Regions from separate parts of the Bacillus sp. AL-1R genome, predicted to be linked through region 1. Evidence: riboswitches for the same ligand, from Rfam matches in the RefSeq annotation. Region 1 holds a riboswitch; the other holds the start of a gene.
The links. Region 1 has a riboswitch for thiamine pyrophosphate ahead of thiC (phosphomethylpyrimidine synthase ThiC). Riboswitches for the same ligand answer to the same signal wherever they lie in the genome.
Positions count from the first base shown of each region.

Region 2: another riboswitch for thiamine pyrophosphate. It lies ahead of thiT (energy-coupled thiamine transporter ThiT); the one in region 1 lies ahead of thiC (phosphomethylpyrimidine synthase ThiC).

Region 1 is NZ_CP197469.1:709,083-715,148, reverse strand. It holds gene ACSBO6_RS03395 (hypothetical protein) at 1-33, shown strand, start outside; gene ACSBO6_RS03390 (YjcZ family sporulation protein) at 205-336, shown strand; gene ACSBO6_RS03385 (small acid-soluble spore protein H) at 480-659, shown strand; gene thiC (phosphomethylpyrimidine synthase ThiC) at 907-2,685, opposite strand; TPP riboswitch at 2,822-2,936, opposite strand; TPP riboswitch at 3,169-3,278, shown strand; gene ACSBO6_RS03375 (thiamine phosphate synthase) at 3,369-3,983, shown strand; gene thiO (glycine oxidase ThiO) at 3,967-5,058, shown strand; gene thiS (sulfur carrier protein ThiS) at 5,085-5,288, shown strand; gene ACSBO6_RS03360 (thiazole synthase) at 5,291-6,058, shown strand; gene ACSBO6_RS03355 (ThiF family adenylyltransferase) at 6,055-6,066, shown strand, end outside.
Region 2 is NZ_CP197469.1:3,994,048-4,000,113, reverse strand. It holds gene ACSBO6_RS19120 (hypothetical protein) at 682-837, opposite strand; gene ACSBO6_RS19115 (WxLIP family cell surface protein) at 1,291-2,292, shown strand; gene ACSBO6_RS19110 (WxL domain-containing protein) at 2,324-4,396, shown strand; gene thiT (energy-coupled thiamine transporter ThiT) at 4,503-5,084, opposite strand; TPP riboswitch at 5,308-5,413, opposite strand; gene ACSBO6_RS19100 (low molecular weight protein-tyrosine-phosphatase) at 5,759-6,066, shown strand, end outside.

The sequences.
Region 1 (6,066 bases):
GAAACAGCCATTTCACTTCCTAAGGAAAAATAAATCATTTATTAAAACTTACGTCTAGGTATAAGCCTAATTACATTATAGACTAGTTTCATAGTTGGCAAAAAAACATACGATACATTATCCACCTCTCCTAATTGTAATTTCAATTAGTTCATGACCCTAAGGGAGTTTTCCCTTAAATATCGTATGAAGGAGGTCACATGTATGAGTACTGGACATCACGGACACCATCTTAACGGTTTTGCTTTAATCGTTGTTCTATTCATCTTATTAATCATTGTTGGAGCAGCTTGCTGGTCTGGATATGATGGATATGGATATGGACACCACTGGTAATCAATAAAAACTATAAAACTCCTGTTAAATTTTAACAGGAGTTTTTTTTTTATATAAAAACTTGTACTTGAATATGAATACTCAGGGTATCCCCTTGTTAATAATATGTTAGGTTTCTATTTTTAATTAAGAGGAGGTTCCTTATGAACAAACAACGCGCTCAAGAAATTGCTTCTTCACCTGAGATGGCTAATGTGACATATAATGGAGTGCCAATTTACATTCAACATGTTGATGAGACAAATGAAACTGCCAGAATCTATCCGCTAGGTCAACCAGATCGAGAAGAAGAAGTTTCAATCAATAGTTTGTCAGAACATTAATTCTTGAGTAAAAAACAAACCTCTTTATTAATGAGGTTTGTTTTTGCTTTGTTACTCCATATTACCAACTTAAGCTTTCGATTAGATTGCATTTAAGGCATTCTTGTATCGTATCTTTTTTCTGGAAATCATGCACACAATTTTTTTGAATTGTGTGCAGTTCACTTTTTAATTGATTCATATTTCTTTCTAGATTCTTTATTTCGTTTATGATTTCTTCTACCCTATTCATATAAGGCTCACACCCTTATTGATAGATTTCTCCGCCTTGTTTTCTAAATTCAAGTGCTTTTTCTTTCATTCCTTCTTCAATGGTTGAATCATTCTGAAGTTCTTCTTGTTTTACTATGTCTCGAATATCTTGTGAGATTCTCATACTACAGAATTTTGGACCACACATTGAACAAAAATGTGCTGTTTTAGCCCCTTCAGCAGGCAATGTTTCATCGTGGTATTCAACTGCTCTTTCAGGATCAAGAGAAAGATTAAACTGATCACGCCATCTAAATTCAAATCTTGCTTTTGAAAGTGCATCATCTCTTTTTTGTGCACCGGGATGTCCTTTTGCTAAGTCAGCTGCATGCGCCGCTATTTTGTATGTAATAACACCTACTCTTACATCTTCTTTATTTGGAAGACCTAAATGCTCTTTCGGAGTTACATAACAAAGCATCGCAGTACCAAACCAACCAATCATTGCTGCACCGATTGCTGATGTAATGTGATCGTAGCCAGGAGCAATATCAGTCGTTAACGGTCCTAATGTATAAAATGGTGCTTCCTGACAAATTTCTAATTGTTTATCCATATTCTCTTTAATTAAGTGCATTGGTACATGTCCTGGTCCTTCAATCATAACTTGAACATCGTGTTTCCATGCAATTTTTGTTAACTCGCCTAATGTTTCTAACTCGGAAAACTGTGCTTCGTCATTTGCATCGGCGATTGAACCTGGTCTCAGACCATCTCCTAAAGAGAATGTTACGTCATAACGCTTCATAATTTCACAAATTTCTTCAAAATGAGTATATAAAAAGTTCTCTTTATGGTGAGCTAAACACCACTGAGCCATAATAGAACCACCACGAGATACAATTCCTGTTACTCGTTTTGCTGTTAATGGAATATAGCGTAATAATACACCCGCGTGAATCGTAAAATAGTCTACCCCTTGTTCCGCTTGCTCGATTAGAGTATCTCGAAACACTTCCCAACTTAAATCTTCAGCAATTCCATTAACTTTTTCTAGTGCTTGATAAATCGGAACTGTGCCTACTGGTACTGGTGAGTTACGGATGATCCATTCACGTGTTGTATGAATATTCTTCCCAGTTGAAAGATCCATCATCGTATCTGCTCCCCAACGAGTAGCCCATGTCATTTTTTCTACTTCTTCTTCAATCGAAGACGTGACAGCTGAATTACCTATATTGGCGTTTATTTTCACATGAAAATTACGACCGATGATCATTGGCTCACTTTCAGGGTGATTAATATTCGATGGAATGACAGCTCTTCCTTTTGCAACCTCATCACGAACAAATTCAGCAGAAACATTTTCTCGAATCGCAATAAATTCCATCTCAGGTGTAATAATCCCTTTACGAGCATAATGCATTTGAGTAATATTTTGATTATCCTTTGCACGTAACGGTTTTCTTTTTAACCCTTTAAATACTTCAACATTTTGTTGATCTGTCTCTTTTCGATATCCATTATCTTCAGGCTTTATTTCACGCCCTTCATACTCTTCAACATCATTTCGTTCGATTACCCAGTTTTGTCTAATCGCCTTAAGTCCTTTTCGAATATCAACTGAGCTAGCTGAATCTGTGTAAGGTCCACTTGTGTCGTATACTCTAACTGGAGCATTTTCTTCTTCGCCAAAAGTGCCAGTTGTTGGGCTTAATTGAATCTCACGCATTGGCACCTTAATGTCAGGTCTAGATCCTTCAACATACACTTTCTTACTCCCTGAAAAACTAGACATGATAGAAAAATTCATTTCATTTACAGAATTGTTCATTTGATTTCATTCCCCTTTATAATTTGATTAAAAAGGACGAAATCCAATCCATTCAAAGCATGAAAAAAGCCGGCGTCTTATTTTAAAGACCCGGCTAAGTGTTAGCAAAACTACATTAACAATTAGATAATCATTAATGAAAAATTTCTAACTTCCCCACGCTGGTATGAACCAGATCAGGTCCTGAGGGTTAAGAAACTTAATAACGTTTCTCTCTCAGCCCAAATAATTGGACACCCCTAGTCAATCGATTAAATTGTTCAAACTAAATATAAACCCGCAAATTTAAAATGTAAATGTTTTTATTTCCCTAAATTTTTACAGAAATCCCAAAATAAAAAAATTATGGTTTTTTTATACTCTCAAAAACACTTGAATTCACTACACTTCAAGCCATATTTCTAGTAAAAAAATGGACTAGTAAAAAAATTTAGTATTGAATATTATTTTTTATATGCTATGCTAAAATTAATTTTCATACATATTCATCACTAGGGGATCCCTTGATAAGGGCTGAGAATAAAGTAGTTACTTTTAAACCCTCAAAACCTGAACAGGCTAGTACCTGCGTAGGAAAGTGGCGCATTTTATATTTTTCTTCGCGTGTAATGTAACCACTTTCTTTTTTTTAGGAAAGTGGTTTTTTTGTTTGAAAAAATCTTGAAAATGAAAGAGGCTGGGACATGGAACTTATTGCAATTACAGATGATCAGCACTCAGTCGAAGTACTTGCTACAAAAATAATTCAAATAATCGATGCAGTCGACTATGTACAAATTCGCGAAAAGTCCAAAACAGCAATCGAGCTACTATCACTCTTAAATCTACTAAAATTAAACAAAGTAGATATGAAAAAAATTGTTTTAAATGATCGTTTAGATATCGCTATTTTCTCTAATCTATCAAATATTCACTTACCAGGACATGGTCTTCCTCTTGTTGATGTAAAAGAATATTTTCCTAATTTACGAGTAGGAAAATCAGTCCATACACTAACTGAAGCAATACAGGCAGAAAATGATCAAGCTGACTATATTATGTACGGTCATTGCTTTGAAACTAAGTGTAAAAATGGATTAACACCAAACGGGATTGAACTAATTCCTGAAATGAAAAAAACGTTAACGATACCGATCTATGCAGTCGGAGGAATATTACCTGAACATATCCAAGTTCTAAAAGAGAACGATATAGATGGTATAGCTGTAATGTCTGGCATATTTTCTGCCCGAAATCCTCTAGAAGCTGCGCTGCAATATTTTGAAAGGTGCAAATTTGCTTATGAACAAGAAATTTGATGTTGCTGTAATTGGTGGTGGAATAATAGGTTGTTCAATAGCTTATTATCTAGCAAAAGAAAACATAAATGTCGCAGTTCTTGAAGGTCAGCAAGTTGGACAGAAAACAACTAAAGCTGCTGCTGGAATGCTTGGTGCCCATTCCGAGTGGGATCAATCTGAGTCATTTTTTTCATTTGCTAGAAACAGTCAATTAACTTATTTTCACCTTAGAGAAGAATTAAAAGAACTTTGTGGAATTGATATTGAACTTAAAAATGGTGGCATTTTCAAACTAGCTTATACAGATTTAGAAAAAAAACAATTAACTCCGCTACTCACTCAAACTTCAGCGCTTTGGTATAACCAGGAGGAGTTAAAAAAACAGATACCTGGAGTCCATCCTAGCATAATTGGAGCAGCTTATATTGAAGACGATGTAAATGTATTACCTGTTTCTGTCTGTAACGCGTTTTGCAAAGGTGCTCAAATGTTAGGTGCATCTATTTTTGAATATACACATGTGTTTCAGATTCAAAAAAACGATTCACATTATTTAATTAAAACAACAAATGGCAATTTTGAAGCAGAAACGATTGTAATTGCAAGCGGCGTTTGGAGTAATTCATTGTTTCAACAGCTTGGATTACATCACGAAATTATTCCCGTTAAAGGTGAATGTATCTCGGTCAGAAGTGAAAAAGTTGCTTTAAAACACACTCTTTTCCATGAACAAAATTATATTGTTCCAAGAAATGACGGTCGCCTTGTGATCGGAGCTACGATGGTGGATAACGAATGGAATGAGAACCCTAGCTTAAAAGGGATTGAGTCATTAATACAAAACGCTAAAAAAATGCTTCCCGAAATTGAAGAGATGAAAATTGATTCTTTCTGGGCAGGATTACGACCGCGAACGCTCGACTATCATCCCTTTATAGGAACTCATCCAGAGGATGATCAAATCTTATTTGCGACCGGCCATTTTAGAAATGGTGTTTTACTTGCACCAGCAACTGGAAAATTAATTCGGGATTTGATTCTTAAACAAAAAGTCGATCATAGCTGGATTGAAGCATTTAAAATCAATCGTTAACTTTAATGATTTGGGGGTGTAGACATTTGGAAATAAGATTAAACGGAAAGAATATCGAAATTTCCAGCAAAACTTGTACAATTCAGGATCTGCTTAATGAATATCAATTAGAAAACCGAATTGTTATTGTCGAAGTTAATAAAGAAATTATTTATAAAGAGCAGTATTCATTAACTAATCTCTCTAACGGAGATTCTGTAGAACTTATACATTTTGTAGGTGGTGGCTAATCATGTTAAAAATAGGAAATCATACGTTTCATTCAAGATTATTATTAGGAACAGGAAAATACCCTTCATTTGAAGTCCAGAAAGAAGCTGTTGAAGTATCGGAAGCTGAGATCCTAACTTTTGCTGTTAGACGAATGAATATTTTTGAGGAATCTCAACCAAATTTTCTTGAGCAATTAGATTTATCCAAATATAGATTATTGCCAAATACAGCTGGTGCAAAAACTGCTAAAGAGGCAGTTAGAATTGCAAAATTGGCAAAAGCATCAGGCTTATGCGATATGATCAAGGTTGAAGTAATTGGGTGTGATAAATCATTACTACCCGATCCAATCGAAACATTAAAAGCATCAGAAATGTTATTAAATGAAGGGTTTATAGTATTACCTTATACTTCTGACGATGTTGTCCTTGCAAGAAGACTAGAAGAACTTGGTGTCCATGCGATTATGCCAGGTGCATCTCCAATCGGTTCCGGAAAAGGAATTATTAATCCTTTAAATCTAAAATTTATCATTGAGCAATCAAATGTACCTGTTATAGTAGATGCCGGAATCGGGTCTCCAAAAGATGCAGCTTTTGCAATGGAGCTAGGAGCTGATGGTGTACTTTTAAATACAGCGGTTTCTAATGCAAAAGATCCTGTAAAAATGGCTGTTGCGATGAAGCTTGCTATTGAAGCAGGAAGGCTTGGTTATGAGGCAGGCAGAATTGAAGAAAAAAATTATGGTGAAGCTAGTAGCCCAATCACAGGGTTGGTGAATTCTTGACAAACCGT
Region 2 (6,066 bases), 1.2 Mb from region 1:
ACTTTCTAATCTTTGCTGGTTTCCTTCCTCAAGAACCTGTTATGAGGAAGTATCTTTCAAATTTTCGGCGGTTTCCTTCCTCATGAACCTGCTATGAGGAAGTATCTTTCAAATTTTCAGTGGTTTCCTTCCCCATGAAGCTGTTATGAGGAAGTATCTTTCAAATTTTCAGTGGTTTCCTTCCTCATGAACCTGTTATGAGGAAGGAACTTTCAAATTTTCGGCGGTTTTCTTCCTCATGAACCTGCTATGAGGAAGTATCTTTCAAATTTTCAGTGGTTTCCTTCCTCATGAACCTGTTATAAGGAAGTATCTTTCTATTTTTCAGTGGTTTCCTTCCCCGTGAACCTGTTATGAGGAAGTATCATTCAAATTTTCAGTGGTTTCCTTCCCCATGAACCTGTCATAAGGAAGTATCTTTCAAATTTTGGGAGGTTTCCTTCCTCATGAACCTGTTATGAGGAAGTATCTTTCAAATTTTCGGCGGTTTCCTTCCCCATGAACCTGTTATAAGGAAGTATCATTCAAATTTTCGGTGGTTTCCTTCCTCATGAACCTGTTATGAGGAAGTATCATTCAAATTTTCGCTCAAATATAAACTTAAACTTCTGTTGTTCAATATTGACAATGCTTTATTTCAACAGTAAAAGAATACCCCCATCACTAGGATGGGGGGGTATTCTATGAATGCTCATTTTCTTTAGGCAGAGAAAGTTTCGGATCTATTCTAAGTGCATCATCCTTATTTAAAGCTCTTTTCAATAACAAAAATAATGAACCAGTCATACCAAGAAGAATAATGACAAAAAAGAAAAAGATGAGTACATCATAGACCAATGATAAAACCCCCTTTTAAAATTTTTCTGTAATTATATATATGAATGAAGAAAAGGACAGATAACCAAAATTCACAAAGTGTTCAAAAATTAAATGCATATTTAAAGTGTGAATAAAATATTTTTATTATTTGGTGATTGAATGAACTAAAAGATAGCGATAACAGCATTCGTAACAGTTACACCTAAAATCTGGATTAGAACACGAAACAAAAAAATAGTTAAAACTCAAACTCATTACCGTTGACTTAGGTAAAAATAGTCGTTGAACGATCGAATAGTGTCATGTTACATTTTTCACATATTTAACTGTGAGAATTTGATGGGGGTTTCAAATATAGTAGGCAAATAGTTAAACTATTTGTGTATTGCAAATAAATCGAATAAAGATACTAAACAAAAGTAATCTAATTTGCATGAATTTTTTTAGTCAAGATCAAAAAAGGAGCTATCTATGAATGTACTAAAAAAAATGATTATTATTTTCTTTCTAATAAATATTAATAACTTTCATGCAAGTGCAGCTGAAATGAATTTTGCAGTATCGCCTGTTATGCCAACTAATCAAATTGATCAGAGCAAAACTTATTTTGATTTGAGAATGAAACCAGGACAAAAACAAATCTTAAATGTTCAAATTAAAAATGATACGAATAAAAATATAGTTGTTCAGACAAAAGCTAATTCAGCGACTACAAATAGTAATGGAATTACGGATTACAGTGTTTCAAATTCAAAAGTAGACGATACGTTAGAAATACCTTTCGCTACGATTGCTAAAGTAAAAAAAGAGACAAAAATTCCAGCAAAAAGTGAGTCAACAATAGAGATTACGATTGAGATGCCGAATCAGCAATTCGATGGTGTTATATTAGGTGGACTTCATTTTAGTGAGAAAGAAGACGAAGGAAAAGCAAAAAAAGAAGATGGAAGCGTTCAAATAAAAAATAAATATGCGTATGTTATTGGTGTTTTATTAAGAGAAACCGATAAAGTAGTCAAGCCAGATTTGAAATTAAATGAAGTGAAACCAGCACAAATCAATGCACGAAATGTAGTGACAGCAAATTTACAAAATATAAAGCCAGCTATGTTAAAAAATTTGAGCGTAGATGCGAAAGTATATACAGAACATGGTGAAAAAATCCTTCATGAAACAATGAAAGAAAATCTAAGAATGGCACCGAATTCAAATTTTGATTATGCAATAGATTGGGATGACCAAGCGATTGAGCCTGGTAATTACCGTATAGAAATAAACGTCTCAGATGGTGAGCAATCATGGAAATGGACAAGAATATATACCGTTAAGAGCAATTCAGCAGAAGAACTAAATACTTTAGATCTGAACAAGGATAGTAAAATGTGGTACGTAATCGGCGGTATTTTATTCCTTTTACTAGTCATTTTTACGTTTATCTTAATTAGACGTTTAAAGAATATAGAGAAACAGTAAAGAAAAATTAATTTTGAAATGGGGAAACAAAATGGTGAAAAAAAGAAAACGTCTTTTTAAAGCAATTGTTTTAGCTTCTATTTTTGTCATCATAATGAGTGTGACAAAGCCGAATGAACTTGGAGTTAAGGGATTACTTAAACCTACTACTACAGAAGCAGCAACCTTTCCAAACTTATTTCAAAACTCTACATTTAATTTTGATAGTCAAACAACTACTTTTCCAAATTGGACATTTGTGTCGTATTTAAATAGAGGCCAAGAACTAGGTCCTTATAGCCCTAATTTTGAAGGGCAAAGTGGAGGTTGGTATAAGGTGTTTGGTGAAGTTGATCCACAAAGTTATGTTAGACCTATTTCAGGTATTGGAGGGATTTTATTAAAAGTTTTCAACACTGTAGATTCTCAAGAGTTTGTAGGTATGAAGCAAACGATTAATACAATTCCAGGGCAAACTTATACCTTAAAGTTTTCTTTTAACCTTATTGAACATAAGTATACCAAACCTAGGTATAGCTGGTTATTAAGTGATACTCTTCCTTCGCCAGTAAATGAATGGAAAGACTACACAGATCCTGAGAATATAACGTATACTTTCACCGCTATTGGAACAACAGTAAATTTTAGAATTCTTTTTGAAGACGGTGGACATGAAGCTATTGATGGTAGTGGATATCAAATCTTTCAGGTTTTTCCTGTTTCAGTCACATTGATCGATGCTCAAGCACCAAAAATAACGGATGCTATTATTACCATACCAGAAGATTACACAGGTGGTACATCATGGACCAATAAAAACACGACAATTCACTTCACAGCAACTGATGATTATGGGGTTGATCCGACATCGTACGAGGTTTCTACAAATAATGGTGCTACATGGAATAAAGATGGATTAAGTAATGCAACCTCAACAGGCGTTGATTATACAGTTTCAACCCAAGGTACGACAAATATTCAAATTAGAGTAAAAGATGATTCTGGAAACCAAAGTAATCCGGAAACTGATCCTGGAGCTAAAATTACTGTCAAAATTGATAAAGAACCTCCTATTACTAACTATGCAAACGGGCAATTATATAATAGTAATACAGCAACAAATATTACATTTAGTGATGCGCTAAGCGGTATTGATACAGCAAAATTAAATGGGACTACCATTACTTCTGGTACGATCAATCCTGATGATGGTGAACATACATTAGTCATCACGGATCTAGCAGGTAATCAAACAATTCGACACTTTACAGTAGACAAAACGATTTTACCGCCAGTTATTAATTCCATTACAGATATAAGTACAAGTATAACGGGAACAGCAGAGGCAAGTAGTACAGTAAGGATCATTTTACCAGATCAATCAATTCTAACGACAATCACTGAAACAGATGGTTCGTATTCGGTATCTATACCGCCACGGACGTTGTATGAGGGAGATGTAGTGAGGGCAACTGCAACCGATATTGCAGGGAATACTAGTACAGAAACATTTGCTACCGTAACAGCAGAAACAAAAAATCCAGTTGATCCAACAAACCCAACAAATCCAGTCGAGCCAGTAAACCCAACTGATCCAAATAATCCTCATGAACCAGGAACAAAGAGTTCATTAAGTATTGATTATGTCTCAAATTTTAACTTTGGTGAACATGAAATTTCAGGTAGTAATGAAGTTTATACTGCTCAATTAGATCAAGTAAAACAAACTTCCGATGGTTCAGTCATTCAAGTACCAAATTTCATTCAAGTAACAGACCACCGAAGAGCAAAAACAGGGTGGAAATTATCCGTACAACAAAATGAACAATTTAAGAGTGGAAATAATGAGCTATCTGGTGCCGTATTAAAATTAACTGATCCTATTTTAAACTCAACGACTGACGAGCAGTATAAACCAGTAGCCAAAACAGTAACATTGGTTCCAGGTGGAGGTGCACAGGATGTAGCTTTTGCAGATGAGGGAAAGGGATTCGGAACATGGACGATTTCATATGGTCTGAATTCATCAAATGTTACTCTTTTCGTGCCAGGAGGGGCCTATAAAGAAGTAGGAGCTAAATATAAGACGACTTTAACGTGGACTTTAGCAGATACACCACTTTAAAATCATGAAATAATTTGAAGTAAAAGGAAAAGTTAACCCCCTATCAAGCTGAATAATTGATGGGGGATTCTGTTCCTTTTTAATTTATTTGTAAAGGTTTCTATACTTATGCTGCTTGATTACGGTTCTTTTTAACATGAACAAGAACTGGCGCAGAAGAAAGTAAAATGATTAATAGAACTGCACTAATAATAAATGAAGGAACCATGTACCAAGCATTATATACTAATGAATAAAGTGAAACTGGTGTACCTTTTGGTGCGTATGAACCGTAGAAAACGATCCCAGCAATAAAGTGGCAGATGAATCGAGCAAGTGAGCCGATAAAAGTTCCTAAAATTATATAGGCTGCTGCTCTTTTTTTATTGCCATTTGTTAAGCTATTTTTTATTTGTTTATAAACAAGACCAGCTAATCCGAGACTTGTAAATGCGACAATATAGTCTAAAAATACTTGAATTGGATGAACGAAATATAGCTTTGTAACGATTTGTAGTGCTGCTAATAATAGACCAGTAATTAATCCTTCTTTAAATCCCCAACGAAAAGCAATTAGAAAAACTGGAATCATTGATAATGATACAGAGCCACCTTGAGGTGCAGTAAACAATGGTAAGAAATCAAAAACGATTGCTAGTGCTGCACACATTGCTATTTCCGCCATTAATTGAATCTTTGATGTCTTCATCTCTATTTCCCCCTTTATCTAGTGGACAACCTATGTAGTGAAACACTTTGAAAATAATGAAGTTAGCGACTAGTCGCATACATTTGTCATGCCTAGTTCGTGCGCCTTGCCCTTTGTGGAATCGAGGTATGAGGCGTGCCACTTCCACATTTCAAATTTAGGGAGATTTTAGTAGGAATAAATAAAAAAAGCAATACTGGGTAGCATGATGATCCCGGCATTGCTTTTCATCGTGCCACATCCCTACGTTAGTACTAACTAACAGGTTCAGAGGGTAAGAATAGCTTAATCTATTCACTCTCAGCCAAATGGCTCCCCTTGTGGTTTAACTTACATTTAGTTGTCTTTACTAAATATAGTCAAGGTCATTTAAAAATACAATTAATTTATCTGTAAAAATTAAAAATGTTGATCAAATTTAATGGAATTTGTGAAAGTATCGGTTCATACCTTACAAAGTTTTTTTTAGATAATCAATGAAATTATTTTAAAAAAATGAGTGTAATCATAGCTATTCTGTAAAAAATAAGCATGATAACTCTTATCTTATTTATACTAGCCATAAATTATTCACAATGGCTTGCTTTTCATTTTAAAATATACCGTGTAGAATAATACAAAAGAAACAGCTAAATTTTGGCATAAAGTGTAAATAATTTGAAGGAGACATTGAGATGATTCAAGTATTATTTGTCTGTTTAGGTAACATTTGTCGATCGCCAATGGCTGAGGCTGTTTTTCGTCATTTAGTGACAGAAAAAGGGTTAGATAAACAATTTATGATAGACTCAGCTGGTACTGGAGATTGGCATATTGGCCATCCTCCGCATAAGGGAACACAAGGTTTATTAAGTGAAAAAGGTATAAACTTCGAAGGTATGAAAGCTCGAAAAGTGACAGAAAATGACTTTAAATATTTTAGTTATATTGTCGCTATGGATGCACAGAATAAAGAGGATTTAATGAATTTAGCAAGAAATAA